3 regions of the Lysinibacillus sp. UBA6686 genome follow, and region 2 is predicted to be linked to each of the others. Evidence: riboswitches for the same ligand, from Rfam matches in the RefSeq annotation. Region 2 holds a riboswitch; each other region holds the start of a gene.
What was found. A riboswitch is a leader RNA that binds a small molecule or an ion and turns the genes downstream of it on or off. The one in region 2 is predicted to bind S-adenosylmethionine.

Region 1 (10,760 bases), on a different contig from region 2:
GATGGTTCCGTTTGGTATTGGAGTCATGAGGAGGATGAGTTCGACCTGCTAGCCTGGAGTTTTAGGGATTATATAGAGAGGGTTACAACTTTAGGATGCGTAGGAGTAGATTGTGGACAGCATCGACAGTTTTGTAGTGAGGATGGACTGGATTTAAGCCTGACCAACTCTCAAATCTGGCTAAAGTGGCTTGAACAATATTTAACTTCAACATGGAAGGAAGCTATGTATCATCTGGATTCTTTACTAATATATGTATCGATGCATGGTGTGAAAGAGGAAGAAGTTCAACAAGCATTTACACGGTTCGATTCTAGAAATGTGTATACTGTACTTCGTAATCAAATTGAACAATCACAGCGTCTAGTAGATAAAGAAGCATGGTGTAAGGTGCTAGTAAAGGTTTGTGCAACAGAGGCAAGTGATTGGATAAGGACACTTTGGAAAGACCGAAATGATATACCTAGTTGCATTCGAGATTATTTAACAGCCTTCTGTCTACCAGAAGAAGAGGGGCTATCTCTTGTTCTTCAAGATATTCAGAAAGCGCAAATTGATTCTTATACAGCTTTACATCGACTACGTCATTTTCATAGCTCAAAAACGATAGCTTGGATGAAACCCTATGTTTCCTTTCCGATAGGTGGATGGGATCAGCTTTTAGTCGAATCACAGCCGAGTGCAGAAACATTATTTGAGTGGTTGAATGGTAGTGAAGTAGAGCGCCTAACAGCTATACGAGCAGTATGTCAAATGATGCAGCAGGAAATTAAGCCGTCAGATCAAGTAGATAAGGAGAAATGGCTGCAATTGCTTGCATTTTGGAAGGACAATGAAGTACTACGAAAAAATAAACAGCTATTTAACCAAGCTCTAGAAGGCTTGAATCATTGGTGAAACCTATTGTAAGGAGGAGAAATGCTTGAGCTTTTTTACTATATTTGCTTCTTTGAATAATATAGAGGATATCGATTGTAAGATTTCTGATGTTTTTAGTAAAGGTTTTACTGTTGAAAAAAATGAAGATGAGTATCTCATAAAATCCAAAGCATTATTTAATAAATACAAATTGATAATTAGAGTGATGTCTGAAGATACAAACCCAGAATACTTTGCGAATAATATTCCTGGAATGATGGGCTTTTACAACAGTATTCCTTTTGAAGATGACAATTTAAAAGAATTAGTGTTAACGCAAATTTCTGTGTTAAATACAGTAATTGCAATTGAATCTGAAAAAGAGATAAAGGATGAACAGATGCAGTTATTTACAAATCTACTATCAGTGATAGGGGGTATTGGCTTTGTACCCAATGGCACCTTATTAGACAAAGAAGGAGAAGTCATTGTTTATCCTGATGGACAATCGGGACCATCCAACTTTAGACCTTATGCCTGTACACAAAAGGTGAGGGGACAAGAGGTGACATCGGAAGAAGGCCATCAAAGAAAGAATAAAACAATAGCCTATTTAAAAGAAAAGGGTATTCCATATACAGATTCACTCCCGCAACTTCCACCAATTGAGGCTTGTCAGTTTAGAACCAAAAAGGATATTGCTAGGAGAGCTGCAGCTTTACTAATTGTTATTCAATTTGCTTGTGATGTGGCACAAGGAGAAAATGTAGAGGAATCAAGAGACTTCTTTAGCAGTATGTTGCGTAAATATGAAGTAGAAGACATTCTAACTGACAATGAAATAGCCTTTTTATATAGTCAACAACCAAATGCACAGGAAGCCATTAATATTTCATGGCAATATGAGGCTTATTGGACACTAATTTGGGTACTTGGATTTGTTGACAAGCTTGATTTTCCTGATGAAGTATGTGATTGTGAGTTTGCTATTCAAGTTATTTCTAACTGTGAAACGTTTGAGCAATTTTATCTTCAAACTACGATGCGTAGCCAGGAAGAAATATTGGATGAAGCCGACAAGACCTATAGGCTACACTGGGCTTGCGTAGACAGTCGTATACAAAAACGAATGACTCCTGCTGATGTAAATGAAAGTATTGTTATGGAAAGGCGCAGAGGCCTATTCTGGTTGATTGGTCATCACAATGAAGACTGGGATACGATTTCGATGGATACTTAAAAATAGCAAACTAGAAAAACTAGTTTGCTAAATGCTATAAAATTTATTCGATGTAATTTGGAATACTTACTTTATCGATTAAAAGGATGCCATCAAATTGATCACGAGGAACAAAGCTCTCTTGCATAACTCCCCAACTATAGGATATACGTGGCTCAAACATCCATGAATTACCTCTTTCATTTTGGCGATTTCGTAAATCAATAAATGTGTATGGCTTCTTCGTTGAGGAAAGGATATCCTCAGTAGATCCTTTGACTGGAGGTAATACAGACCAAGTTTCACGTGCATTGCTTGCATTTTCTCCACTTGCCATATATAGACCAAGTACATAGCTATACTTTTTATAGATGTCTGGTAGACGTTCACCCATTAAGTTTAGCGCATAAGGGGAGCCCATTACTTCAGATTGGGCCTTGCGAATATGGTCATTATGTGCCCAAACAATAAACTTTTCAGTCGGATAAATCTCCTCTGCTAGCCAAAGTAAATTTTCCAACATGCCTTGATCCCGCCATTCCATAGTTTTAAAGAATGAATCATATTTATTTTGCTCAGTATCAATGTTTGATTGAATAGATAGTTCTACATACTCTTCTGCTAAGCGTATACGGTCAGCTAATGTACGCTCCATAAGCTTTGTAATATGAGGCTCGCTCGGATAAGCTGCTTTTAACTCTTTCTCTTTAAGTGGTATTTGTGATTTTACTTGTTTATACACATCGATAATGCTTGGTTTGGCCTTTTGATATCCTTTTAAATCCTTGCTGTAGGTCCAATCTACAAGCTGATTCTCTACCTCCCTGAACTGTTTAGCAAGCTGATTATTTTCTAGCCATCCCCCATCTGTAAAGGCACCTTGTTGTTGAATATCAAAGCCAGCTAACATAAGAGGCTGCTCTGTAGATTGGGTTTTCTTAGTATACTCAAATAACGGTAGGGTCTCTTTTGACCACCATACACCAAAAATTCCATCCTTCATTGTCTGCTGAGCCGATTGCTTATCAATTTTCCCCTGAGCATTCATAACGTTCCCCATACCACTTTCAAAGGCAAGGACGTTGTAGCCCATTTCTTGGTGTAAAAACTGAATGATACGTGTTTTTGCTAGGCTAAACTCTGCTACACCATGCGAGCTTTCCCCTAAAAAAACAATACGCTTATCGTGTAATAAGGGCTTTAGCATCTCTAAATCTTCAAATTTACTGGATGCAATTTTTGTTGATTCAAAGGATTCAGGCTGAATGGAATTTAAACTATATGCATGGTCATTCACCCAATTCTTCCAGTCTTGTAGTGCTTCATTAGATGTACGAGCTTGCTTTACTTCTGATCCCTGCTCTAAACTTGTCTGCTCTGCTATCTTTGGAGCAGCCACTGCCGCATTTGCATTCCCATTAAATGCTATAAAACTTGTCAATGCAATACTTAAAGATAATAGCATTTTATTTCTTTTCCCTTTTGTCATTGTTCATCAATCCCTCGCAATAGATTGAACCCAATTATACGCAGGTAAGTTTAAAGTTAAGGAGATTTCTGTTTAAATTTTGTTTAAATTTGGATTTATGTCTTGAATCAGGAAGATAGATTAAAAAACCTCCAAAAGTGTGATATCGAAAAGATAGGACACTTTGGAGGTGTTGTATTTAACTTATTTATAGTGGTATGTACTAGTCCTGTGATTGTTGCGTTGTATTTGATTAAACCATGCACGATCCTTTTCTTCCTGCTTTAGTGTATTAACAATTGTTGATGAGCAGCTAATACAAATTTTTTTCTGTGTAATTTGCCCACATCGTTCACAAGGGGCACCTAGATTAGGGAAAATTGAATTTTTTAATTTTCCTGCCTTCACCCATTTATAAAGCAGCTCCACGGAAACCCCTGTTAATGCAATGACCTCATCATTTGTTAAATAGCGATTATTTTTTCTCAGTAAAAAATGATGTAGTTCAGAAAATATATCTTCCTCTCTCACATCAATTGTTTTGACAAATCGGTGCATAGTAACTTCTCTCCTTATCCTTTCAATTGATAATTTTTCCAATATCTTCGTTTAAGATGATTGACTGTTCATCATACTTATAATTTTCCCAGCGATTGCGAGCCAATTTACGATATTTATTGGAAACATTTCGATCTGCAATTAATCGAGAGAATCCCTTTTTCGCTTCAGTCATGTCGCCAAGTCGTAGGCTTAATTCTGCATGTAAATATTGAATTCTTTCACTACCTTCTTGATTGGATGCAAATGATTTACTGTAAAAATCCCTTGCCGCAAAAAGGTAGCGCATTTCTGATTCCTGATCCTCTTTTAAGCGATATAACCAGGCAATTTTTAAAGCGAAATTTGCCATAAGAAGTGATTCTTCCATAGATGCCCTGGACACTAAATAAGCAAGCTTAAAACTTATAATGGCATCATCCACTGTACGCTCTTGACAGATGTTCATAGGTTTTTGAAGCTCTTTAATGTACAGCTCATCGATAAGGAGCATGAAAGGCCCATAGGTTCTTGTCATGGATTTATGGTAGGCATAGCCACAAAACGGACAAACAGCGACTTCATATAGCAATGGATTTAAGCCCTCATAGACGGGCATGAAATCTGTTTGCTCTTCGACAATTTTATAACGATTAGGACGTACCTTATAAGTGGTAAAGTGCTTTTTGCAAAACTTACAATCCACACTACTTTCATAGTAGTAAATGTTAAATGCCATAAGAATCAACTCCTTTACGCTGATTTATTAATTATTTCTTTTGTTCTATATTTACGATGGGTATTATCGTTCAATGTATTTAATTGATTATCTTTCATTTTAACAATTCTATGTTCTTTGGTATACTCCTTTAGCATTATTAAAGTGAAAATATTATTACTTTTTTGTTTGTTGAGGTTTCTATATGTATTTGCAATAGTGTTTTTCAGTATAATGAATAAAAGTTAAATGGATTATGCTTTAATGTAGGTATTTGTAACTATTTATGTTGATGGATGAAAATGGAGTGTGTATGATGGATTGCAAAATTGTTTTTTTTGACGTAGATGGAACACTTATTAATTATGAAGATGGCTGTATTGAAGAAAGCACAAGGAAGGTAATAGATGAGCTAAAACAGAGGAGAATTCGTATTGTTGCGGCTACAGGTAGACCTTTATCAATGTGTCAAAGTTTAAGAAACATGGGTATAGAGACATTTATAACCGCAAATGGTGCATATGTTAAGCATCAAAATCAGGTAATACATAAAGTACCAATTGACAAAAATATAGTCCAAGCAGTTCATGCCTTTGCTAATGAGAATAAACAAAGTCTTTCATTTTTTACAGAACAATTATTTATGAATAACGTACACAAGCCAAGGACACTTAAAGCCCTGCAAGAAACATTATCTTTATCTAAATTTCCTGAATTTCATGAAAATATTGTAGAACAGGAAATTTATCTAATGTGTTTATATGCTAATGAAGATATTGAGCAAATATATACAACACAATTTCCTCATTTAAAATTTAAAAGATGGCATCCGTATATTACGAATGTATTGCAATCTGATATTTCCAAATCGATTGCTGTTCAGGCTGTACTTGATTATTTCAATTTAAGTTCTGAGGAAGCACTTGCGTTTGGCGATGGCGATAATGATATAGATATGTTAGAACAGGTTGGTTTTGGGGTTGCAATGGGTAATGCAAGTGAGGCATTGAAGAATAGTGCTGATTATATAACGAAGAAATCCATTGAAGGGGGTATATATTATGCCTTGAAAGAGCTACAAATAATTTAAGAAAGTAATTATTTGGAATCGAATAATATTTTTAGTAAATTTAGAGGGGATGTCAAAGTAAAAAAAGATTGAAGCTATGGCACTCATAATGTTAACTACATTGAGTATGATAAAGCTAACGAAAGTTATTAAAATGCTTTAGGTGGGATGATTTTATGGCACATCATGTACAATCTCTTATTGAACATTACGGGTATTTTGGCATAATTCTTATCCTAGTTGGAGGGATTGTCGGGCTGCCTATTCCTGATGAAATATTTTTAACATATATAGGATATAGTGTATATCGAGAAACACTAGAACATGTTCCGGCATTACTTAGCGCAACTATCGGTGCAATAGGTGGCATTACTTTAAGTTATTATATAGGTTTTCGATTCGGGCTACCTTTGTTACATAAATATGGTCCGAAGATTCATATTACTAAGCAAAAAATTAATTTTACTAAAAAATTATTTACGAAAATAGGACCAGCCTTATTACTAATCGGTTATTTTATTCCAGGTGTACGCCATCTTACCGCATATGTAGCAGCCATTAACAACTATCCTTATAGAAAATTTGCCATTTTTGCTTATGCAGGCGCGTTTATTTGGACATTTACTTTTATTACATTAGGAAAAGTATTAGGTGAGAAATGGCGCTATGTGGGATTTTACTTATCTCACTACAGTATTTATCTTATCGTAGTATTCATCATATTAATGTTGGTCATTTATTATTTTTTCAAAAAAAGAAATAAATAAGGGTCTGATTCTTCTAAGCGAATAAGACCCTTATTTATTTTTAAGGTAAGATGGCAAATGAACGAACAGGGAATCCAGACGCTCTTTCTGGTTTCGGTACAATATTGAATATGACAGCCCCTTTTGGCGGTAGCTGATCCAAATTTGTTAAAAGCTCAATTTGATAAGTGTCTTGCTCAAGTACAAAATATTCACCATCTAACTTACCATTTTTGCGAAAATCCGCTGCTGAATCAGTGTCGAAAGTCTCGTGACCAATAGCGTTAATTTTTCGTTCTTTAAATAAAAACTGTAATGCCTCTAATCCCCAACCTGGTATATGATTATGACCCTCAGCATCCTTATTATTAAAGGCATCCTTATTAGGCCAACGCTTACTCCAATCGGTACGTAGGGCAATAAACGTACCTGCTTCAATTTCTCCATGCTCAGCCTCAAAGTCAAGAATATCCTGAACACTTAAGGTAAAATCATTATTTTGCTCGACTTCCTTCGATTTATCAATCACGATTAAGGGTAGTACTAATTCTTTTAAATCCAAATCTTCTAAAAAGCGTGTGTCCCTAACAAAGTGGATAGGTGGATCGATATGTGTTCCATATTGTCCAGGAAAAGTGAATTGCTGCGCAAAGAAACCATCATCATGTGAAAATAAGGTTTCAAACTTTGCATCCTCAAACATAAAGAAGTGAGGTGAATTTGGTCCAAATGTATGTGTTAAATCCACCCATTTTCTTGATTTCAATAGCTGCACTGCTTGTAAAAGTTCATTCGACATCGTATTTACCTGCTTTCTATTAGTATGAGTTATTCCTGCTTGTCTTACTTGTCCAATCATAACCACAAAAAAGAGTCCTCCTTGGAGAAGAGGACTCTTGTGTAAAGCAACAAATGTTAGTCTTCTCATCTTCAAGGCAAACATTTTGCCAATTGGAGTTAGCACCATACCTATAGGCTGGTTGCTGAGACTTCATAGGGCCAATCCCTCCGTCTCTCTTGATAAGAAATGCAATATAAGAATTTTCAGAAATAACGATTACAAATACAATAGCATATTTATTTATAGTTTACAAGTTCAATAGGGATACAAGGAAAACGTGTAACTTTTTATTCTTTCTGTTACAGCCATGAATTTTTTTGAAGACCTTGTGTAATTAGGGATTGATTTGTTTTTTTTGTATTGATTTTTGTAAAAAGTAATTTTCGCCAATGGCTTTAATATGCATGTCTTTTATCAGTAAATGTTGAATTAAAGTTTCTATATTTTTTCTGGTAGTAAAACAAATTGAAGTTTAGTATCAGGCGAGTTTGGTCGTAAATAATCCAGTTTGCTAGTTTTTGTACCTTCATGTTGACTTTTCTCCATACTTTTTTGAAAGCATTGTACTATGTAAATGAAACATTCCACTTTTTAAATAAAGCTCCAATGCTCCTTGTGTTATAAGGCTAGTATCATAATCAACCATTCCTTTTAAAGCTAGGAAATGTTTAGAAATTAGACTAGGAAGTACGGTAACCCCAACGTGCAATCCAGGGAAGATAATCTTAAAAGCCCAAAAGTGCGGAATTCATTTACAATTTTCATCATGGAGACAGGGCTTCGTTAGTCAATAGGAATTTAAATTCATTGATAGAACATAATTTATTATGTGGATTGGGTCTCCTAAAATATAAAAGAAATATTTGACATTTAAATAGTTAGGTGCCATACTACATGTATGGTTAAAGATAAAAATAAAATGTATGATATGAATGCTGCTCCTTCGTTTGCTCAATCGAAAAGTCAAATTGAACGTTACCAATTAGAAGTTGATGCACAGGCTATACTTGTCGCATCGAGATTAATGGCTGCAGGTGCGATGCTAGGAAGTGCTGCGGAAAACCATTTTTCTAAATTTGGTTTATCTACAGGTCGCTATCGATTATTAGCTGATCTTGAAGACAATGATGGTGAAGAATTGCCATCTCAATTAGCAGAGCATCTTGGGATAACAAGAGCTACTGTGACAGGTTTAATTGATATTTTGAAAAGAGATGGACTAGTTTCACGGCGTTTGAGTCCAGAGGATGGTCGTCTAAAATTAGTGACATTAACTGAGAAAGGAAAAAAACAACTATCAGATATGGCTCCAGAACATTTTGCTTGGTTAGAGTCAATTGTTAACTTTCTAAGTGTCGAGGAGCGAGGGGTTTTTCTTGAGTTATTAGATAGAATAATGCAAGGAATTGCAGCGAGTGATGATAGCTCATATGATTAAAAGAAACAAAAAGGTTAGCTGGTAGGCTAGCTTTCCTTTTTGATATATAGTTAGGTGCCTAATTATATATCGTGGAAAAATGGAGGTCTAAAATGAAAACGATTAACGAAGTTGAGGATATTCATCAAGAAAATAGCTTTATTCTATGGCAAGAAGTATTGCTTGCGTTTGTTATGCCTACCATTATGGCTGGAATTGGAGGGCTTTTCACCAGTGATGTCTCACTATCAATCCGAGCTTGTACTTCTATTGGTGGATCTTCAGCAATAATTGCTTGGGTAATCGGGTTATGGTTTCAAAAACGTGGGATTTATAAAAGTCGGATTGCTTTTGGACATTATTCTATAATTGTAGCTTTATTTTTAAGTATAGGGCTTTTATTAGGGTTAATCGGTGCTTGGATAACATTCATAGTAATGAATTCCTTTATTCAGCATCAACAATTAAATGCATTTTATTTTCTTTGGATAGATCTCCCCTTATCTTCCACAATTGCTAGTGGACTGATTGCTTGGAGATGGAAATATAGTATTCATAAAAAAATTCATAGTGGAGGCGTTAAAAAATGATAGTAGTAATTGGAGCAACAGGAATGATTGGTAGAGAGCTAGTAAAAAGCTTAATGAAGAGGGATACTCAAATCCGAGTAATTAGTAGAGATCCAAACAGGTTATTAAATGAAGTAAACAGCTTAGATTGTTCTGCTGTAGAATTTATGGCAGCAGATGTCTCTAATCCCGAAAATTTACATCGCGCACTGTCTGGGGCTAGTCAGTTGTTTTTAGCATTATCCAATACACCAAGGCAGGTTGAAATTGAGCAATCCATTATTCAGAAGGCAACTGAAGTCGGTATTGAGCATGTTGTAAAAATTTCTTGTCCTCTCTATCAAGAAAGCAGTCCAGTAGCTATAGCTGGATGGCATCAAGAAATTGAGCAAACATTAATGCAATCAGGCCTGCAATATACAATATTACGTCCCTACGCATTTATGCAAAATATACTTAAATGGCGGGACACCATTTCTTCCAAAGGAGTATTTTTTGGTTGTATGAGAGATGCACAATGCAATTTTATTGATTGTAGAGATATTGCAGATGTGGCAGCAGAAATATTTATGAATAGGAAATTAGCAGGTCGAATATATACACTTACAGGGGCAAAGGTGTACAGTTATCCACAAGTAGCGGAAAAATTAACCATTCTTCTTAATCACCCTGTCCGCTATATTGATATGGACCCAGATATATTAAGGCAAAATTTGATAAAGCATAATGAGATGCCAATCTGGTTAGCGAACCATGTTGTTGAAATTCAAATAATGTCTGTAATGGTGCCAGAAAAACCTACTGATACAGTTAGGCGCTTGTTAGGGAAAGAGCCACGTTCATTAGAAGCGTTTTTATATGAAACGAGAGAGAAATTTTTATAAAAATATAAGGGGCTCTTATGAAAGAGCCAATTTGTAAAAGGTGTTGTTACCAATTTAAAACTAATGAAAGCTTACAACATTCACTATCTGTAAACACAATCCGAATATTATCTGGTGTATAGTTTGTTTCAAATGTCATAGTAATACCAGACGAGATGATTAACCTTTCAACTTCTGATTTTTTTGACTTCTGTGCGGCATCCATAAGATCATGTGCAAATTGTTCTGATCCGTCAATTTTATCTGTAAGTAGCTGAATCTGCTGCATAATTCTCTTTACTCGCATGGCGGAAATTTTCAACTTATTTGTATTGACAGCTGGAAATGGATTGGTATTAATCGGGTTTGTCGGCATAGCTAAATATCTAGCTGGTTGGTGATGTGCTGGAGGATTTACTATTGCCAATGTTGGATAATAGGTAGGATAGACAAAT
Region 2 (10,760 bases):
TAAGAGTAGTAACTTCAATTGGTGTCGTATCTCGTATCGTACCATCCTAGCTTATAATTTGGTCGCCTGTAGTTTTCAGAGACTTTCAAACCTTTTATAAATAAAGGGTCTAGACAATTAGTAAAAAAAGTAATAGTATTTGCATCATATTCTTTAATAATAATTATTATATTCTGAAAAAGGTGGATGTGCATGGAATTCTCAAAAAAACTACAGCAACTCCCAACTCAGTTTTTTGCAGCACTTGTGCAAAAAGTAAATACAGCCTTGGCAGAGGGGCGCGATGTAATTAATCTTGGGCAGGGAAATCCTGATCAACCTACTCCTCCTCATATTATTAAGGCTCTACAGGAGGCAGCCGAAAATCCTCTTAATCATAAATATCCACCATTTCGTGGCATTGCTGAATTACGCCAAGCTGCGGCAGATTTCTACAAACGTGAATACAATGTAGACATTAATCCTGACACAGAGGTGGCTATTCTTGGTGGTACAAAAATTGGTCTTGTTGAACTACCTTTAGCTATATTAAATCCTGGCGATACAATGCTATTACCCGATCCTGGCTATCCCGATTACTTATCAGGTGTCGTATTAGGAGATGTAAATTTTGAAGTACTGCCACTTTTTGCAGAAAATAGCTTCCTCCCTGATTACGCAGCTTTACCTGATAATATAAAAGAAAAGGCGAAACTTCTATATTTGAATTATCCTAATAACCCAACTGGTGGTACTGCAACAATTGAATTTTTCGAGGAAACCGTTCGCTTTGCAAAAGAGCATAATATCATCGTTTCACATGATTTTGCCTATGGGGCAATTGGATTTGATGGAAACAAACCTGTTAGCTTCCTACAGGCAGATGGTGCTAAAGATGTTGGAATAGAAATGTACACTCTATCCAAAACATACAATATGGCAGGCTGGCGCATTGGCTTTGCAGTTGGGAATGCCGATATTATCGCTGCTATCAATTTAATACAAGATCATCTATTTTGTAGTCAATTCCCTGCTGTACAACAAGCAGCGGCGATTGCACTCTCAGCATCACAGGAATGTGCAAATGAGCTCAGAGCTACTTATGAACGTCGACGCAATGTCCTAATTGAGGAGGCTCAGCGTATTGGCTGGCACGTAACTGCACCTAAGGGCTCCTTTTTTGCATGGCTCCCTGTTCCAGTAGGCTATACTAGTGAACAATTTGCAGATCTCTTACTCGACAAAGCAGATATTGCTGTAGCAGCGGGAAATGGCTTTGGGCAATATGGCGAGGGCTATGTCCGTGTTGGCTTACTTGTAAGCGAAGAACGTTTACGCGAAGCTATAAATCGAATCGAACAATTAAATTTATTTATATAAACAAATTCAATAAAAACTGTTCTACAGCCATGCCATAGAACAGTTTTTTCATTTCTCAATCTTTCTTGGACTCTGTAAGTCTTTTTCTAAGGGATAAAATTGAATATGTCCTGTTTCATCATCAAATTTGCGTAAATGCTGAATGTCCTGTACCTCAGCCAAAACGATATCGGCCGTAATCACAATATTTCCGCCCTTCATCAAATGTCCTCCCGATACTTGACCCCATTGATCACTCATTGATCCATGAAGATGCGTCTCATATTCTCCATCACGTTTACACACAACACCAGCACCTTGAATAAATTCAAGTGGTCCTTCTTTTTTTATCACTTCACTGAAACGGACATTGATTTTAGAGATCTCATCTGGTACTAAATAAACAAAACTACTATTTTTCAAACTACCAATACAGCTAACGATGGTAGCTGACTCAATATCGTTCTCTTGACAGATAGCCTCTATTCCCTCAATCATATCAGTCCCCATTAAAATACGAGCACTAATGACTTTTCCAAATGCTCCAACTCCATAATTTACTCTTATAGACATCTCTACACCTCTTTTTGTTACTTTATTGGCTTTATCCTGATTTAGTGGACAATAAACACCCGCTAAATAAAATAAAAAATCAAAATATTTATTGACTAATAATAACCTATAATTTATATTAGTTCTATCGGATTTATAAAAATACTATATATCTCTTATCAAGAGTAGCTGAGGGACTGGCCCTATGAAGCTCGGCAACCTCCTTTTTAAAGGAAGGTGCTAAATCCTGCAAACGATCATCGTTTGATAGATAAGAGAGGACGTTTTTTCATGAGCCTCTCTTAGTTTATAAGAGAGTTTTTTTATTTTTAAAAATCGATAAAACAAACTTTGGAGGTCATTTTCATGAAGAAACGAAACAAATTTTTATTAGGCTTAGCAGGTCTTACATTAGCAGCAGCGTTAGTAGGTTGCGGTACAAAAGAAGATAGTAAAGAAGACCAAGGTAAGGCTATTGATGAAAATAAGATCGTAGTAGGTGTTACTTCTGGTCCACATGAACAAATTGCAGAGGTTGCGGCAAAAGTGGCAAAGGAAAAAGGCCTGGAAGTAGAGCTTAAATCCTTCTCTGATTATGTTTTACCTAATACCTCGTTAGCTGAAGGTGATCTTGATGCAAATAGCTATCAGCACGAGCCTTTCTTAGATACTTTTAATAAAGATCACGATACAGACTTAGTACCAGTTGGAAAAACTATTCTGAATCCAATGGGTGTTTACTCTGAAAAATATAAATCTTTTGATGAAATACCAGACGGAGCAACATTTGGTTTACCAAACGATCCGACAAACGGTGCCCGTGCACTATTTGTTCTGCAAGAGGCTGGCTATATTAAATTAAAAGAAGGTGCTGGGCTAACAGCGTCTATCCGAGACGTCGAAGAAAACAAGAAAAATTTAAAATTCATAGAGTTAGAGGCTGCCCAAATTCCGAAACAACTTAGTGAGGTTGATGTAGCAGCTATTAATACAAACTTTGCGCTGGAGGCTGGCATTAATCCTAAAAAAGATTCTATCCTTTTAGAATCTACTGACTCTCCTTATGTAAACTATATTGTAGTACGTGCTGAAAATGAGAATGATCCAACGATTAAAAAATTTGTTGAAGCTTATCAATCTGATGAAGTACGCAAATTTATTGAAGATGAATTTAAGGGTTCTGTAATTGCAAGCTGGTAAGTAGCTAAAAAATAAAACAGGGTTTTTCCCCATCCTCCACTGATTAATCGGTGAAAATATCGGGCTTATTGCTGTTAGATTCCTTCTCAGCATTATTTGTTCTTGAAGTGGGAATTTCACAGCCCATTAAGCGGGATAAAATAAGAATCTGCGAGACTCCTTTGGGAAAGCGAGCAGATTCTTGCTTTTTAGAAAGGAGACATCCAGATGATTCGATTAGAAAATATATCTAAAGAATTTAAAACAAAGAAAGGTATTGTCAGAGCAGTTGATGGGATTAACCTTCATGTTAAAAAAGGTGAAATTCATGGGGTTATTGGCTATAGTGGCGCAGGTAAAAGCACACTTATTCGCTGTGTTAACCTATTGGAACGTCCAACTACAGGAAAAGTTTGGATCAACAATGTGGATATTACTTCCCTTTCCCTTAATGATCTTCGTAAAACCCGTCAAAAAATAGGGATGATTTTCCAGCATTTTAATCTCTTAAAAACCGCGACCGTTTATAACAATATAGCTGTCCCATTAAAGCTACTTGGCTATAACGATACCGAAGTGAAAAATCGTGTGGCGAAATATGCTGAAATTGTTGGCTTAACAGAAAAATTAGAAAGCTTTCCAAGTCAGCTTTCAGGTGGACAAAAACAACGTGTTGCTATTGCACGTGCGTTGGCACAAGAACCAGAAATCTTACTAAGTGATGAAGCGACTAGTGCACTTGATCCAGAAACAACAGAAGCCATTCTTGAGCTTTTATTGAAAATTAATCGTGAGCTAGGCATTACTATTTTACTCATTACCCATGAAATGAATGTCATACAAAAAATCTGCGATGACGTATCTGTTCTTGAGGCAGGGAAAGTTGTGGAGTATGGTTCAGCTATTGATCTTTTTGCGAAGCCACAGCATCCAACAACGAGAAAGTTCTTGAGCACGATTTCACAGCGTAATCTATCCCCTTCCCTTATTCAGCAGCTCAATGTTTCAGGGAGTGTTATTCGTCTAACATTTCTTGGCGAAAGCACTGGAAAACCATTATTGGCAGAGGTCAGCAAAGTTTACGATGTTCAGCCAAATATTTTAACTGCCAATATTATTGAGTTAAAAAACGGCATTGTCGGAAATATTGTCGTTCATTTAAATGGTGAAGCACAAATTGTACAAAAGGCATTAACGTATTTCACCGAAAATGGAGTAGCCGTAGAAGAATTAGGAGGCGAACAAAATGAATAGTATTCAAAGCTTCTTTACAGATTGGTCCGATGTTATTGGGAAATCAATTATCGAAACCTTCCAAATGGTCGGAATTTCTTTATTCTTTTCCGTTGTCATTGGGATTCCGTTAGGGCTCCTAATTGTTTTAACACGTCCTGGTCAATCTTTCGAAAATAAATTTCTTTATCAATTTTTCAATTTATTCATTAATATAATTCGCTCCGTTCCATTTATCATTTTACTCTTCTTTATTCTACCGTTTACAAAGCTAATTGTTGGGACAACGATTGGTGTGAAAGGTGTCATTGTACCACTTGTTGTATATACAGCACCTTACATCGCACGACTGATGGAGACCGCACTTTTAGAAGTGGACCCAGGTGTTGTAGAGGCTTATACAGCAATGGGCATTAAACGCCGTCATATCATCTGGAATGTTTTATTACGCGAGGCTCGCCCTTCTATTATTTTAGGCTTAACCATTGCCACAATTGGTCTTATTGGAGCAACGGCAATGGCAGGTATGGTTGGTGCGGGTGGTTTAGGTGATCTTGCATACCGTTATGGTCATTTACGCTATGAGGTCGATGTTATGTATGCGACTGTATTTATTTTAATCATCCTTGTTCAGAGTATTCAATCTATTGGCAATCGATTTGCAGCAAAACTTAAGAAGGATTAAGGAGGAGCACTGTGACAAATGAAATTTATTTAGAGAAAAATGGTTATATAGCAACTTTAGTGATTAATCGTCCAGAGAAACGTAACTCTTTATCAAGGGCAATGTTTCAGGCTATTTTGAATGAGCTTTATTATTTAAGCTCTGACCCTTCGATTAAACTTTTAATTGTCCGTGGCGTGAATGAAGTTGCTTTTTCTTCGGGGGCCGATATTAGTGAGTTTTTAGATATTCGTTATGCTGCTGACAACGCAAAGGCATACAATGATTTAGCATTAAGGGCAATTGATGCACTCTATAAATTTCCGCACCCAACCATAGCTATGATACAGGGCTTAGCGATTGGTGGCGGCTTAGAGTTAGCAAATGCCTGTGATTTTAGAATTGCTACACCCAAAAGTAAATTAGGTATCACTGCAGCAAACATCGGAATTGTCTATAATCTTGAAAGTACAAAGCGTCTTATCAATATTGTTGGAGTTGCTAAGGCAAAGGAAATTTTATACACAGCAAACATTTTTACTGCAGAAGAAGGAAAACACATTGGCTTGATTACTGCCCTACATGAGCCAGAGGAGATTGAAAATGGCACACTGCAATTCGCTGAGCATCTCTTAAGTAAATCATCTGTTGCCAATTCAGGCATAAAAAAAATTATTCAAGCTATTGTAGATGGAGAAAATGAAGAAAATGATGCGTTAGCTCAAATCATTCTCGACTCCTTTAGCTCAGAAGATTATAACGAAGGCATACAGGCATTTTTAAATAAAAGAAAGCCCATTTTTAATAAATAAGTGAGGTAGTGACGATGACAAATACAACTAATGGAGACCTTCTATTAAAAAATATAACTGCCCAAGCTCCCTTCCCTATTTGTTTTGCTGATTTAGAGAAGGCTGTAGCGGAAAAAATGGAAGCTGGACCTTTTGGCTATATACGCTCTGGTGCAGGAGGCGAACAAACATTGCGCAATAATCGTGTTGCTTTTGAAAAGTATTCCATTGTGCCCCGCTTTTTAAATGATGTTTCCAATGTTGACACTTCGATAAAGCTTTTCGGAAAAACATATCCAACACCCTTTTTATTTGCACCTGTTGGCATGAATAAAATGGCGCATGATGATGGAGAGCTTGCAGTTGTTCGCGCTGCTCAACAATTAAAAATACCCTATATACAAAGTACAGTTTCTAGCTATGCACTTGAAGAGGTTGCACAAGCTGCACCTACGGCTACAAAATGGTTTCAGTTATATTGGTCTACCAACGAGGAAATTGCTTATAGTATGGCCGCTCGAGCAGAGACTGCTGGCTTTGAAGCAATCGTTCTTACAGTCGACACAGTTATGCTTGGCTGGCGTGAAGAGGATGTACGCAACCAATTTTCGCCTTTAAAGCTAGGCTTTGCAAGAGGAAACTATATCAATGATCCTGTTTTTATGGCTTCCCTGCCAGATGAATCATTTGAATCCTACGTCCAGGGTGTGTTGCAAAATGTTTTCCATCCTACCTTAAGTTGGGAAAATGTACGTGAATTAAAGCGCCGATCTAATCTCCCTATTTTATTAAAAGGTATTTTACATCCTAAAGACGCAAAGCTAGCTATAGAAAATGGTATCGATGGTATTATTGTTTCAAATCATGGGGGTCGCCAACTGGATGGTGTAGTAGGATCACTTGATGCGCTTCCTGCGATTGTCAAAGCGGTAAGTGGACAAATTCCAATCATTTTAGATAGTGGCGTGTATCGTGGCATGGATGCTCTAAAAGCACTTTCTTTAGGGGCAGATGCAGTAGCTATTGGTCGGCCTTTTGTCTATGGGCTGGCGTTAGCTGGACAGCAGGGAGTGGAAAAAGTCATGACGAATCTATACGATGAATTGAAAGTTTCCATTGCTTTAGCAGGCGCAACCTCCCTTCCAGCCCTACGTAATATTACTTTAGTGAAAAAAGATGGAGTCGATGAAAAATGAATCAAGCATTGCAAGGCTTAAAAGTTGTTGATCTATCACAGGTGCTTGCTGGTCCATACTGCACAATGGTATTAGCAGATATGGGGGCTGAAGTCATTAAAATTGAGAAGTATCCCAATGGAGACGACACACGTACAATGGGTCCCTTTATTAATGAAGAAAGCCATATGTATATGATGGTTAATCGTAATAAAAAAGGTGTTTGTTTGAACTTAAAAACACCTGAGGGATTAGAACTATTTAAAGAGCTTATCCAATCGGTAGATGTGCTTGTGGAAAATTATCGACCTGGCGTCACAAAAAAATTAGGGATAGATTATGCAACACTAAAAGATATGAATCCTGGCCTTATTTATTGCTCTATTTCAGGTTATGGTCAAACAGGTCCTTATAGTCAAAAAGGCGGCTACGATATTATGGCGCAAGGACTTAGTGGCTTAATGCATATGACTGGTGAAGCAGATGGAAGACCAGTAAAGGTTGGCTTTGCTGTAAACGATATTGCGGCTGCTCAAACAGCATTACAGTCTATTTTAATGGCCTATATTTACAAGCTGCGTAGCGGTGAAGGACAATATATTGATGTTTCCTTAGTAGAGTCTGGACTGGCATGGACGGTATGGGAGGCTGCAGCCTACTTTGGACAAGGCCAGCTCCCTGAGCGAACAGGTACTGCACATCGTGTTTCTGCACCTTATCAGGGTTTTAAAACACAGGATGATTATATTTTAGTTGGTGCAGGTAATCAAAAGTTATGGGAGATTTTTGCCACCAAAGTCGTCCATCGTCCAGATTGGCTGAGTAATCCACTATTCGCGTCAAACTACTTGAGGGCTCAAAATGTTAAAGCATTGGGGGAAGAAATCGAAAGTGAACTGGTAAAGCATAAAGCTGCATATTGGCTTCAGCTTTTAGATGAATATGGTGTACCATCTAGCCCAATCTATTCCTACGATCAAACATTGAATGACCCTCATATTTTGGAGCGTGGCATGGTCCTGTCCTATGAGCATCCAACAGCTGGGCCAATGCGTACACTAGGCTTCCCAGCGAAATTTTCTCAGACCCCTGGCCAGCTAACAAAAGCCGCTCCAACATTAGGACAGCATAATGAGGAAATTTTAAAATCATTGCATGTGACAGATGAACGCATCAAACAGCTAAACACCGCAAATATCATTCATTCAAAATAGCGCTTATCCATTTTGAGCGTTTTAATAGATTGATTCACTCTAGCTATCCATCACTTTGAGGGTTCTATCCGTTGATTCAGTTTGCCTATCCGTCACTTTGAGGGTTCTATCCATCTAAATATAAAAAAGGGTACCTCACGAAGAGGCAACCCTTTTTTATTGAATAACGCCTAGTTCGCGACCTACTTTTTCATAAATTGCGAGTGCATTATCCAGCATTTCTTTTGTATGAGCCGCTGTAGGCATATTACGAACACGACCTGTACCCTTTGGAACCGTTGGGAAAACGATTGATTTCGCATAAACGCCCTCTTCAAATAAACGCTGTGAGAACTCCTGCGTCAGCTTTTCATCGCCAATAATACATGGAGTTATTGGTGTTTCGGATTCCCCAATATTAAAGCCAAGCTTAGCAAGCCCTGATTTTAAATAATTGCCATTTTCCCAAAGTTTATCATGAAGCTCAGTGGAATCAATTAACATTTGTACTGCTGCTGTAATCGCTGCCACATCACCAGGCGGTAATGCTGTTGAGAATAAAAATGGACGTGAGCGTACTTTTAGCCAGTCAATTAAGTTTTTCTTACCTGCGACATACCCGCCAACAACGCCAATCGCCTTAGAAAGTGTACCAATTTGGAAGTCGATTTCTTTTTCTAAACCGAAATGCTTCACTGTACCCTTTCCTTTACCAGTAACACCTGAGCCATGCGCATCATCTACATACGTAATTAAATCAAATTCCTTTGCAATCTCCACAATTTCTGGCAGTTTAGCAATATCGCCATCCATGGAGAAAACACCATCAGTAATGACCATAATTTTATTGTATAATCCAGATTCTTTTGCTGCTTTTGCCTTCGCACGTAAATCATCCATATCAGAGTGATTAAACGCAATGATTTTCGCCTTTGATAAACGACAACCATCGATAATAGAAGCATGATTCAATTGATCTGAAAGAATCGCATCATTTTTATCCATTACAGCTGAAATCGCTGCCATATTACAATTAAAGCCTGATTGATAGGAAATAGCTGCTTCTGTTCCTTTAAATTCAGCAAGCTTCTCCTCCAGTTTAACGTGTAGATCAAGCGTACCATTTATAGTACGAACAGCACCTGCTCCGACACCATATCTATCAATAGTCTCTTTGGCAATACGCTTCAATTCTTCATTTGTTGCTAAGCCAAGATAGTTGTTTGAGGACAAGTTAATAAGATTTTTGCCGCGCACCTGAATAACAGGTCCATTGGCTCCCTCTACTGGATCAATCTCGTTGTATAAGCCTTGGTCTCTTAAGTCTTGTAGGTTTTCATCTAAAAATGCATTTAATACTTTTGACAAGCGTATCATCCTTTCCTAGGAAAACTGTTCTAGCTCCTAGTGTAGCATAAGCACGCCAATTGAAAAATTACTTTGTTAATCTTTCGAAAAGTGGAGCAGTTTTTTCCCGCCAAAGTGAAGTAGATAAACAATGGTCTAATAAACGCCGAACAGTATACTCCGCTTCTGCATATCGCTTGGAGTACCCCATTGCATCTTGTATAGCCTCTTTATACTTTGCCCGGATATCTTCGATTAAAACTTCTGCATCCTGTGATAATGCACAATGTTTTCCTATATCAAAAATTTCATCCCCCAGTCTGCCATCCTGTGGATCAAAGACATGTGGTTCTGTACTATCAAATATACAGAAATTTAATTCCGGGATAATGACCATATCAACAGAGCCTCCATCCAAACCGCACCAAATAATTTGTGTATCTAGCCCTCTCTTATTGGCCTCATCTGCTAAGTCCTTCATCAAGGAAGATTTACCTGTTCCCGGCTTACCTTTTATCATTAATCGTCGAGTTAAATTTTTAGTCATACTCTCTACTGTATTTTCAGCGCCTCTTGGTGTTAATGTTCCTAGTAAGCGATGTGTGCGTAGTCCAGGTTTATTTAAAATGATTGATTGAAAAATATTTGTTTTTAACATTTCCACTTGATCATTTAATCCTTGCCAATTCATACAGCTTTGTGTGACAATCTCCCAATCGTCATGAATCTTAATGGCTTTACTTAGCATAGCGATACATTTATCACGCCATAACTCTCGTTCCTTCATTGCCTCAGCAAGCTGTTCGCCAACTTTCTCGAGCTGGAGGTCCTCTAAACAATCATAAAATGATAGCACACGATGCTTTGTTCCAAGGAAAGTCGGTTCAATGCCCCATTCAGATGACCAAATATAGAGTCGATTACACCCTCGAACAAATACCGCCTCTACAACATCCTCCAACAGCGCATCCTTGAACCACTCTACAGCAAAGCCTTGCTTGACGTAAAAATAACCAAGCTCTTTTAAAAGCTCCGACCCCTTCATGGTTGGAGCACCCTGCAAAAGATAAACCAATTCCGCCTCATCCATCATTTCTTTATATAATTGTTTAATTCCTTGCCCTGTCAATGCGTGTCCAAAATAATAGGTCACATTTCCATTCAATACCGCTCCTCCTTTACCTATGCCCTGCATTATATGAAACAACAGCAAAAAAAATGAGAAGCTACTTCTATCCCTTATGATAAAAGTAGCTTCCTATTTAATAGAAAGGCTTCATATCCTCAA
Region 3 (10,760 bases), on a different contig from region 2:
AGCTCACCTGTCTTATCCAGATACCTATTAAAATACTTAGGGGCTCTATCTATTTACAATAATCCGATCCATTTCCAATAAGTTGCAGAGAATAGAAGTACTAGGATGAAACCAATAATGGTTAATGGAATACCAGATTTCAAGAAATCCTTTGTTGTAAATGCTCCTGTACCATAAGCAAGCATATTTTGCGGTGCGCTAATTGGTAAAAGGAAGCCAAAGCTAATCACAAATTGCTGTACGATAACGAAACCAACTTGGTCAACGTTAGCCGTTAATGTGGAGGCCAAAACGATAAACACAGGTACAAGCGCTGATGCTAAGCTTGTCGCACTGGCAAAACCTAAGTGAATAAGAATATTAAATAGTGTAACCAATGCAATTGTTGCTAGAATCGGCATAGTATCTAGACCGAGTGAACCAAACACTTTGTCAGATAACCATGATGCACCTTTCGTATTCAATAATACTGTGCCTAGCATAATACCTACCGCAAAAACGATAATGGTTCCCCAAGGAATATGAGGCTCCACTTCCTTCCATGTATAAACACCGATTTTCGGCATTAATAGAATAGCGATAGCAATAATTGTGACTGTTGTTGTGTCGAATGGGTGTAGCTTGCCTTCAGTTGCCCAGAAAAATAATAAAATCATTGACGTGATGATTAAACGGATTTCAGGCGCTTTTAATGGGCCTAGTTCTGCAAGCTGCTTTTTGATTACCTCTTTACCGCCTTCTATGTTACTAGTCTCAGGCTTAATCAGAGAAATCATAATGAAAAATAAAGCTATAGACATGATAATCGAGAAGGGGGCAGCGTAGAGTAACCAGGCACCCCACGAAATATCCACATTAAATTGTTCTTGAATAAAATTTAAAGCGACCATATTTTGAGCAGCTGCTGTCTTAATCCCAATATTCCAAATGGAGACGGCCTGTACGGAGGTAATGACAAGTAACGCAGCCAGTCGGCTATCACGCGGCAAACCAAATGCAGCAACCATTCCAAGTAGTATTGGGACTACTGCGCCAGCACGTGCTGTAGCAGAAGGAACAAAAAATGCGAGTGCTATAGATACTAAAATGGCACCAAAAATAATTGCTTTTGTTTTAGTCCCTACAAGTGAAAGTATCCATAGGGCGAGTCGTTTATGTAAGTTGGTGATTTGCATTGCTGCTGCTAAAAATAGAGCTGCGGCTACCAGGGCGACTGCAGAATTACTAAACCCGCTTAATGCTAATTTTAGAGCACCTGCTGTTCCTAATTCTGCTGTTGGATCGTCTATTGACGGAGCCAGTCCTAGTAAAACGGTTACCAGTGCAATAATCATGGCAGAGCTGACGGGATATGAAACTGCCTCTGTTACCCAAAGGATGACTGCGAAAGCTAAGATGGCTAAGGCCCGTTGACCCGCAACAGGTAAATCGCCGTTATTAGGTAAAAAAATAATGATGATTAATGAAGCAAAGGCTAAAGCAATCCAAAGTGGCTTTAAATTACGTTTTTCGCCTGCTTGTTGAAGTGTAGACATATTTTCTCATCCTTTCTACGATAAATATGACGATTATTGTCTATAACATCGGTCAGTAAAATGTTTTATTAAGAAAATAATTTGTCTATTTATTGGAGAAAAAAATAGTATGTAAAATACTTTGTTTTTACAGCATTAATAGTAAATAAAGAGAAAATATATGGTCATAGAAAAGACAAAAACATTCAAAAAAATATTATTTCTTTTTCTTAAAAGCTGAAGTTACTTTAGGCTCTGTTCCTTTGACTAATCGTTTAATATTTTCAATATGCAAAATGATAGCTATTCCAAAAAGTAGCAAAGCAATCATCGTTGGACCTATCCCAGGAATCCATAAAAAAGTTGCTGTACAAAAAACAAGATAAAACTCTAAAACGCCGACAATTAAATAGTTCGTTGCAAAAGATAAAATGACAAATAAAATAAGTGCAAATAAACCAATTTTCCAATCAACAGCAAGCAATATCCCTATGATGGAGGCTGTACCTTTCCCCCCGTTAAAGCCCATATGGAATGGGAAATTATGACCTAGAATGACACCAGCTGCTATGAGATAGGTGAAGAGCCAAACTTGTACCTCTGTGTATTGTGCTGCATCTGCAAGAAAGAAATGTGCACCGATAATTGCTAATACACCTTTACCAATATCAATAAGCGCTACTAGTACTCCGTATTTCCATCCAAGGGAAAGGGTTGCATTGGAGGCACCTGCATTCCCATGGCCAGTCTTTTTTAAATCTACCCCAGATAAAAACTGTGCCACTTTAGAGCCATGAAGACAGCCGATAATATAACCAACAATAATAAATAAAATGATGGTTTTAATCACAGAAATCCTCCTTTCTAAATAAATATTAAAATAGTGTATGCGTTCATACTACGTAAAGAAGCAGACTGAAGTTTCGGAAAAAATAAAATTTTAGTGTTGACAGAAAAAATGTCTATGTTTATACTGTGTAACAACGATGGAAATTGAATCTCAATACTCTTATCAAGAGCGGCGGAGGGATAGGCCCTATGATGCCCGGCAACCAGTAAGTGACGAACTTGCTAAGGTGCTAATTCCTACAGATTCTTACTTGGATCTGGCAGATAAGGGGAGGAAAACTTGCAACTGCAACCCTCTTCTTAGCTGAAGGGGGTTTTTGTTTTCTACTAAAAAATCCTCCTCATCTCCGGTACCATCGTAAAAAAATAACCATTTGGAGGTACAAAATGACAAATTTTAAACCAGAAACATTGCTGTTACATGGTGGCCAAGAGCCAGACCCAGTAACAGGATCTCGCACCGTACCTGTATATCGCTCAACGGCCTTTGTTTTTAAAGACACTGCTCATGCGCAACGTCTTTTTGCCTTAGAGGAAGCCGGCAATATTTACACACGTATTACGAACCCAACTGTAGATGTTTTTGAAAAACGCGTCGCTTTATTAGAAGGCGGTACAGCAGCAGTGGCACTTTCATCTGGTGCAGCAGCTATCGCATTTTCAATTTTAAATCTTGCAGGAGCAGGGGATGAAATTGTTGCCGCTAGCTCTTTATATGGTGGTACCTATAATTTATTTGCCAATACACTACCAAACTACGGTATTAAAACGATTTTTGTAGATGAAACAAATCCTGAGAATTTCAAAGCAGCAATCACTGATAAAACAAAAGCGGTATTCGCTGAAATTTACGGTAACCCAAGTTTAAAAGTACTAGACATTGAAGCAGTGGCTAACATTGCACATGAAAGCGGCTTACCATTAATTATTGATAGCACTTTTGCTTCACCTTATGGCTCTACACCAATTGATTTCGGTGCCGATATTGTCGTTCACTCCGCAACAAAATGGATTGGTGGACATGGAACTACTTTAGGTGGCGTTGTAGTTGATGCAGGGAAATTTGATTGGACTCGTGGTCGTTTCCCAGGATTTACTGAGCCAGATGCTTCCTATCACGGTTTACGATATGGCATTGACACAGCAGCAGCTGCATTTGCTACAAAACTGCGTGTGCAATTACTACGTGACTTTGGACCAACATTAAGTGCTGATGCAGCCTTTAATTTTTTACAAGGTTTAGAAACGCTTCATTTGCGTATCCCTAAACATAATGAAAATGCTTTAGCAGTAGCCGAATATTTACAAAACCACCCATCTGTGGAATATGTAAATTATAATGGCTTAGAAGATTTCCCTACACATGATTTGGCTAAAAAATATTTAAGAAATGGCTTCGGTTCTGTGCTTACATTTGGCATTAAAGGTGGACGTGAAGCAGGGCGTAAATTAATCGATAGTGTGAAATTATTCTCCCATGTAGCTAATGTAGGGGATGCTAAATCATTAATAATTCACCCAGCTTCTACTACACATCAGCAACTATCAGCTGAAGAGCTAATTCAAACTGGTGTAACCGAGTCGCTCATTCGCTTATCAATCGGTTTAGAGGCAGTAGAGGATATTATTGCAGATTTAGAACAAGCTATTGAGCAAGTAACAGCTTCACAACAAAGGGTTGAAGCATAAAACATAGGCTAATGTTGTGGCGTTTACGTATTTTCTCATTCGATAAGCCTCATTTGGTAATGCGTAAAACGTTGCTACATCAAGCGCTTATCTCATTCGATAAGTTATCAGAAATTTCCCATAAGTAATACCGAGTAATTTTATAAGTATTATTGACTTAAATAAAACCATGCTATATACTAGGGTATAAGTTAAACGTTCGAAAGGCTACCAACCTAGAACTAATTTTCGGCACCGATTTTTGCCTGATTCGGTGCTCCAAATGATACTTTGATTCCATTCGTTTTCATAAGTGCTCCCCCACTTTTGAAATATATAGGAGTAGCTGCCAAGCCAGCAGCTACTTTCACTAAAAAACTGATGTTAAAGGAGTGTTTGAAATGGGAAATGTTTATAGTGCACAAAACATTGCATCTTATCTTATTTATGAACTAAATGAAGGTCATGTGTTTGTGAACAACATGTCCATTCAAAACATACTGGCATCAGTTGAACGTAAATGGCAACAAATTTTTGGACATTCTGCTTTTGAGGAGAACGTTTATGCAAAAGAGGAAGGCTATACAGTAAAAGAAGTTTTTGAGGCATATGAAAAATATGGAGCAAGTCATATTCTTCTACCTGCAACAGAGTTCTATTTAAAATATGGCACATTTCAACTAGTTGAACGTACGTATGCTATACCAAATTTTACACGAGATGAGATAGAACTTGTTCAGCAAGCAATTACACAATATCGTTATCAGTTGTTAATAAAAGCTAGTTAATTCTCCCTCATATATTTGAGCTCATTCTCTGCTGCTACAGGGAATGAGCTTTTTAATTAATAAAAAAAGGGAGTAAGCTGTTTTTTAAATAATTTTATAATTATCTATCAAAAGAACAATTTTTATAGATGTTGTAACATACATATATAATAGAAGAAAGACAATCCTTTTATAAAAAAATCGTCAATAATTGTTCATAGATTATAGAACATCTTAAAAAACGTATAATAAAGGGAATGAAACCGATTTCTTCTGCACGTCTAGGGAAAACAAATGTCCTTCCTAGAAAGATTTTTCTTGTGCAATGTATGTATTTGCGTTACAATTTTCTTTAAGTTAAATTTTGAATTATTTGAATTTGTGTGCTTGTCAGTGTATCTCCATAAGACAAATTTATTCATAACTGAGAGTGAAATATCAAATATTTATACAAGTTACTTTACGGGCGTGTGCACAATTCAGAATTAGTACGGATGAAGCTAACGCTTAAATATAATGAAACTGCGGAATGTAAGTTGGAGGGAATAACAGGAATGGCAACTATAAAGGCAGCGATTTTAGGATTTGGGACGGTAGGTCAAGGGATTTACCATATATTAAACGAAAAGCGAGAAGAGCTTAGACATAAATTAGGCATTGAGTTAGAAGTAGCAAAAATTTTAGTGACAGATGCTAGCCGTGAACGCGTACCAGGCACAGCACATTTGATGACTACTAGTATGGATGATGTATTAGCTGAACCGGGCATGCAGGTTGTGTTTGAGGCAATCGTGAATGAGGAGCCAGCATTTACGTATTTAAAGCGTGCAGTTGAACATAAATGTCATGTCATCACTGCTAACAAGGTAATGTTCGCTAAAAAAGGCTTAGAGCTACAGGATCTTGCGAAAGCAAATGGCGTTTTTGTAGGCTACGAGGCGACAACGGCAGGCGGAGTACCTGTCATTAAAACAATGAAAAATATTTTACTTGTCAATGACGTAAGCCGTATTCAGGGTATTTTAAATGGAACTTGTAACTATATTTTAACGAAAATGCGTGCAGAGGGATGGTCATTTGAAATGGCACTCAAAGAAGCACAAAATTTAGGGTACGCAGAGGCAGACCCATATAATGATATCTCAGGTCAAGATTCCTTCAAGAAATTAATGGTGTTAAGTGCATTGGCATTCGGTGAGCAACCGGATTGGGCAGATGTAGAGGTAATTGGCATTGATAGTATTTCTGCTGAACAGGTAAAGGAAGCAACTGCAAAGGGTCTACGCTATCGTCACGTTGCAGAAGTAGAAAAACTGGCAGGTGGTAAGATTATAGCCAAAGTAGAGCCTTTATTGGTAGACGCAGAACATCCACTGTATCCAGTAGATGATGTCAATAATGCTGTTGCCTTAGATACGAACTATATCGGTACTTTGACGCTTGTGGGCCCTGGTGCAGGCATGTATCCTACAGCAAGTGTTATGGTTGAGGATTATGCTGAAATTATTGGTAAGCGTGCTGGATTTCTCGTGAGTATTTAACTACTTTCATCAAATATCTCCCACCTCTCTAGGTGGTGAGATGAATACGAATTTAAGTACTTTTCAGACGGTGTCCAAACACCCGCTGAAATAAGTTAAGCCTCCAGCGGATGTCACGGAATCGAAAAGGAGTTAATAAAGGATGTTCGCCTAAAAAAATCGCATCCATAAGATAACAGACCTGTGTCCCGCAGGCCTTATCATAAAGACGATTCCAGACGCAATTATGCCGAGGCATAATTGATATAGTAAAACGCAAAGTTACAAGGATTGCTACTTGATAACTTTGCGTTTTTCTTGTTGAACAACGTTAATCCTCGTCCTTCACATCGATATCCTCAGGTATTGGAGTATTACGCCAAATCTCTATTTCTTCTTTGATACGCTCTAACTGATCAAAGTAGGTATTAAACTGTCCGCTATTAATTAAAATTTGGTCTCCATCATATACAGATCGAATACGTCCCTCGTAGACTAACTGTAGAATTTGATCTTCAGACATGCCAAGATCTATCGCTGTTTCTTCAACTGTTTTATACATATTTTCGCCCCTTTTATCTTAATTCAGCAAATCTTTACTGTGCGAAAGCAAAGCGACAAGTAAAGATGCTTCCACTCATAGTAACAAGATATTTCTATTCAGTGAGTATAAAAAAGCCCACTGAAATAGAGGAAATCAAGCTAAGATCTTCACATTCCGTGAAAACGCCTGAGTACCAACACCGTGCCCCTGGTGGGTGTACAAATTTTGAAGAGGAGCTTTGCGATCAAGCTCGAAAAAAATCTGAACGCAATTACGCTGGGGTATAATTGATCGCTTTTATTATAACGTCCTTTTCTAAGAAAAGCATATTCATCACTTAAGTTTAAAAATGGTAATTGTTTGATTTTGGATAAATCTGTATTATTAAAGGTGATGATGTTTTCGATGGGGGAGGAGCTATTTATGATATTTTCATTTTTTGTCCTTCTGACTACTTTATTATTGGCATGTAACGATTTGTTCTACAATTGGTGGAGGATTATTCAGTAAAAGCTTAAGAAATTCTTCATTTTTATAATAAGTGGTTTTTAAGATTTAAACGGTACAATATTAATTGAGAGCGAGGTGTATATCATGACGAAACTAACAGTTCTTGTAACAGACGATGATCAAGATATTCGTGATGGTATTGAAATCTATTTAAAAAATGAGGGTTATAATGTAATAAAAGCTGCTGATGGAATAGAAGCACTTGAAAAGCTAAACAACAATGAAGTACATTTAATTATTTTAGATATTATGATGCCCAATATGGATGGCATAACAGCAACATTTAAAATTAGAGAAGAGCGCAATATTCCAATTATTATGCTTAGTGCTAAGGCAGAGGATGGTGACAAAATTCATGGATTATCTGTTGGTGCAGATGATTATGTCACAAAGCCTTTCCATCCTTTAGAGCTACTGGCACGTGTAAAATCACAGCTTCGTCGTTATGTACAGCTGGGGACGTATAATGAAGGGGCAACAAAAATAGAAATTGATGGACTGGTATTAGATGAAGATGCTAAAGAAGTAATTTTAGAAGGAGAACCAGTTCGATTAACACCAATTGAATATAAAATTACGGAATTATTAATGAAAAATGTAGGGCGTGTGTTTTCAATTCGGGAAATTTATGAGCGTGTTTGGAATGAAGAAGCCTATAATGCAGAGAATATTGTGGCTGTTCATATTCGAAAAATACGTGAAAAAATTGAAGCAGATCCGAAAAATCCACGCTATTTAAAGGTGGTATGGGGCGTTGGCTATAAAATGGAAAAATAAAATTGAACAATATGTAACAATAATTGGTTTCGTAGCAGGAGTTATTGGGTTAATTTATTTTGGTATCTATGCCTATCAAATGGTAAATGCTCGCTCTTCTGAGGTACTACAATTTCTTGAAAGAATTTTTTAGAGGGGAGTGTGCAACATGTTGAAAAAATGGAGAACCCTTCTTGCACTTTTGTGTTTAATTTGGGCGATTTTCAGTATATTTACATTCTCTAGGGTAGGGTATCAATATATTGGAAAATCTTATTTTCAATCTGAAAATTTTCAGCATGAAATTGATAATTTTCAATCACAGCTAGGGCCATTAGTGTTGAATTTACCAACTGCTGACGATTTAAAAAGTAAAATAGAGGTTACGCAAGGTGAAATAGAAGATCACCGCAATTATTATGGGTCATTAGGAGAACAGATCGATAATATAAAGGCTCAATATGAGAGTCGCATTCAGGAAGCTACCAATGTGAATGCAACGGATTTAAAAACAAAGCTTGAAAAAGAACGTGATGAAAAGATAAAAGATATTACAGCTAATTTTGAGGATGATGAGCATGTCCGAAAAAAAATTCTTGCTCAAAAAGAAGAAGTCATTGATCAATATATAAAGGCAGCAAAAGATGAAGCAAAAAGTTTTGTGAAAAACTATAATTATTGGTCCTATGAATTAACAAACACAGAAACAGGTGAAATATATCGTTCAGGTGATGTTTCTGAAAGCAGTGCCTATAAAATAAGATATACCCCACAGCATCCATTAACTACCTGGAATATTAGTGATAATTTAAGTCATATTTTTTATCGAACAGATACTAGTGTTGAAACAGAGACTTTAAGAGAAACTACTGACTACACGGGTACTATTACGATTTCTAAAAAATTAGCTCAATTAGCAGGCATTATGGAAGGCTATGAGCAGTTTACACGAAATCAGTATATTTTCTTCTTTATTTGGATAACAGGTATTTTAGCAGCTGTTTTTGCATGGAAAGGGCGCAAAGAAGTGTTACAGGTGGTACAGGGTATCAAGGAAAAAGAAGCCCTTGCTAGGATGAAAATTGATTTTCAGTTAATCATTTTGTTTATATCTGGCTGTATATATTGGGCGGCATCAGAAATTACCTTAGAATCCATCGAATATCACTACCAAAATAATTATGTAAGCTATGTACTCGATTTTTTATTTAAAGTAGGGGTACTCTTTATTGTTGGTATTTTGTTCTATGTCCAGCTGATATGGTTGTACGATCGGGTGAATACAGCCAAGAAATTGGAGGGGAATTTAAAGTCAAGCTATTTATGGGCATTAGGGGATTCGATGACTGATTTATTTATCAATCGATCCATCGCACTACATTCTATTGTCATGATTAGTGCAGCATTTTTCGGTGGTGGTAGCCTTGTTGCTTCCATTTTAATGGGTAGTAGATTCCCGGTACTAGTTCTGGGTATTTGTACAATTATAGGGGTTCCGTCCCTTGTTATCTTCTTATCTAGAATGGGCTATTTAAACAGAATTATGAAGGATACTAAGGATATGGCAGAGGGGCGCTTAAACCGTGATGTCAAGGTAATAGGCAAATCACCACTTAAGGAGCATGCAGAAAATCTTAATCATTTAAGAGAAGGTGTTCGTACATCTATGCATGAGCAGGCAAAAAGTGAGCGTTTAAAAACAGAGCTTATTACGAATGTTAGTCATGATTTGCGAACACCACTAACATCCATTATTACCTATACCGATTTACTAAAAAATCCTGACATTACAGAGGAAGAGCGCAAACAATACATTCATATACTAGATAAAAAATCAGAGCGTTTAAAAGTTCTAATAGAGGATCTTTTTGAGGTTTCGAAAATGGCAAGTGGCAATATCGAGCTTCATCGAAGTAGAGTTGATTTATCACAGTTAATACAGCAGGCAGTAGGGGAACACGAGGAAGATTTAGTACAGGCTCATCTAGATTTACGAATAACAAAACCGAATGAACCATTATATGCTTATGTCGATGGGCAAAAATGGTGGAGGCTAATCGATAATTTAATTGTCAATGTATTAAAATATGCATTAGAAGGTACAAGGGTTTATGTAACATTGAAACGTACAGCAGATGGTGATGCTGAATTTACGGTAAAAAATGTAGCTAAATATGAAATTAGCGAGGATGCGGAGGAGTTATTTGAACGATTTAAACGAGCGGATGCTTCCCGACATACGGAGGGCTCAGGGCTGGGCTTAGCAATCGCTCAATCCATCGTTGATCTTCATGATGCTCGAATGAGTATAGATGTAGATGGTGATTTATTTAAGGTCATCGTTCGTATTCCAGCAGTATAGTTAAAACAGCGGCAAGTAGTTTGCCGCTGTTTTTTTATAAGCCTAAGTTTTTAGCTATAATTACTTTCATGACTTCATTGGTTCCCGCATAGATGGACATAACAGGGATATCTCGGTACCTTCGAGCAATTTTATATTCTTCCATATAACCATAGCCACCATGCAATTGCATGCATTGGATTGCAAGCTCACGTGCATTTTCGGTAATCCAGTATTTAGCCATTGATACTTTTGTGACAACATCATGTCCAGCAATATGTTCTTCAATTA

Region 1: it holds a riboswitch for S-adenosylmethionine, as region 2 does, so the genes downstream of both, B2R82_RS03530 (cyclase family protein) here and B2R82_RS06805 (MetQ/NlpA family ABC transporter substrate-binding protein) in region 2, are expected to answer to the same signal.
Region 3: it holds a riboswitch for S-adenosylmethionine, as region 2 does, so the genes downstream of both, B2R82_RS19565 (O-acetylhomoserine aminocarboxypropyltransferase/cysteine synthase family protein) here and B2R82_RS06805 (MetQ/NlpA family ABC transporter substrate-binding protein) in region 2, are expected to answer to the same signal.

Annotation. Positions count from the first base shown of each region.
Region 1 covers NZ_DKJS01000013.1:30,426-41,185, forward strand. Annotated here, with positions in the region: gene B2R82_RS03495 (SMI1/KNR4 family protein) at 1-897, shown strand, start outside; gene B2R82_RS03500 (DUF4272 domain-containing protein) at 923-2,098, shown strand; gene B2R82_RS03505 (erythromycin esterase family protein) at 2,142-3,566, opposite strand; gene B2R82_RS03510 (hypothetical protein) at 3,750-4,103, opposite strand; gene B2R82_RS03515 (DUF2225 domain-containing protein) at 4,126-4,821, opposite strand; gene B2R82_RS03520 (Cof-type HAD-IIB family hydrolase) at 5,117-5,890, shown strand; gene B2R82_RS03525 (DedA family protein) at 6,046-6,636, shown strand; gene B2R82_RS03530 (cyclase family protein) at 6,677-7,414, opposite strand; SAM riboswitch class I at 7,537-7,642, opposite strand; gene B2R82_RS03535 (MarR family winged helix-turn-helix transcriptional regulator) at 8,355-8,894, shown strand; gene B2R82_RS03540 (hypothetical protein) at 8,987-9,463, shown strand; gene B2R82_RS03545 (NmrA family NAD(P)-binding protein) at 9,460-10,326, shown strand; gene B2R82_RS03550 (hypothetical protein) at 10,373-10,760, opposite strand, start outside.
Region 2 covers NZ_DKJS01000024.1:59,389-70,148, reverse strand. Annotated here, with positions in the region: gene B2R82_RS06815 (pyridoxal phosphate-dependent aminotransferase) at 193-1,359, shown strand; gene B2R82_RS06810 (PPC domain-containing DNA-binding protein) at 1,408-1,911, opposite strand; SAM riboswitch class I at 2,064-2,168, shown strand; gene B2R82_RS06805 (MetQ/NlpA family ABC transporter substrate-binding protein) at 2,257-3,090, shown strand; gene B2R82_RS06800 (methionine ABC transporter ATP-binding protein) at 3,298-4,323, shown strand; gene B2R82_RS06795 (methionine ABC transporter permease) at 4,316-4,987, shown strand; gene B2R82_RS06790 (enoyl-CoA hydratase/isomerase family protein) at 4,999-5,778, shown strand; gene B2R82_RS06785 (alpha-hydroxy acid oxidase) at 5,793-6,953, shown strand; gene B2R82_RS06780 (CaiB/BaiF CoA transferase family protein) at 6,950-8,146, shown strand; gene B2R82_RS06775 (glycine C-acetyltransferase) at 8,303-9,502, opposite strand; gene B2R82_RS06770 (nucleotide kinase) at 9,561-10,637, opposite strand; gene B2R82_RS06765 (YczE/YyaS/YitT family protein) at 10,735-10,760, opposite strand, start outside.
Region 3 covers NZ_DKJS01000074.1:13,669-24,428, reverse strand. Annotated here, with positions in the region: gene B2R82_RS19575 (DASS family sodium-coupled anion symporter) at 54-1,535, opposite strand; gene B2R82_RS19570 (glycerol-3-phosphate acyltransferase) at 1,732-2,364, opposite strand; SAM riboswitch class I at 2,521-2,634, shown strand; gene B2R82_RS19565 (O-acetylhomoserine aminocarboxypropyltransferase/cysteine synthase family protein) at 2,751-4,052, shown strand; gene B2R82_RS19560 (hypothetical protein) at 4,433-4,819, shown strand; gene B2R82_RS19555 (homoserine dehydrogenase) at 5,353-6,339, shown strand; gene B2R82_RS19550 (DNA-binding protein) at 6,650-6,880, opposite strand; gene B2R82_RS19545 (response regulator transcription factor) at 7,457-8,149, shown strand; gene B2R82_RS19540 (hypothetical protein) at 8,127-8,282, shown strand; gene B2R82_RS19535 (MFS domain-containing histidine kinase) at 8,298-10,490, shown strand; gene B2R82_RS19530 (acyl-CoA dehydrogenase family protein) at 10,525-10,760, opposite strand, start outside.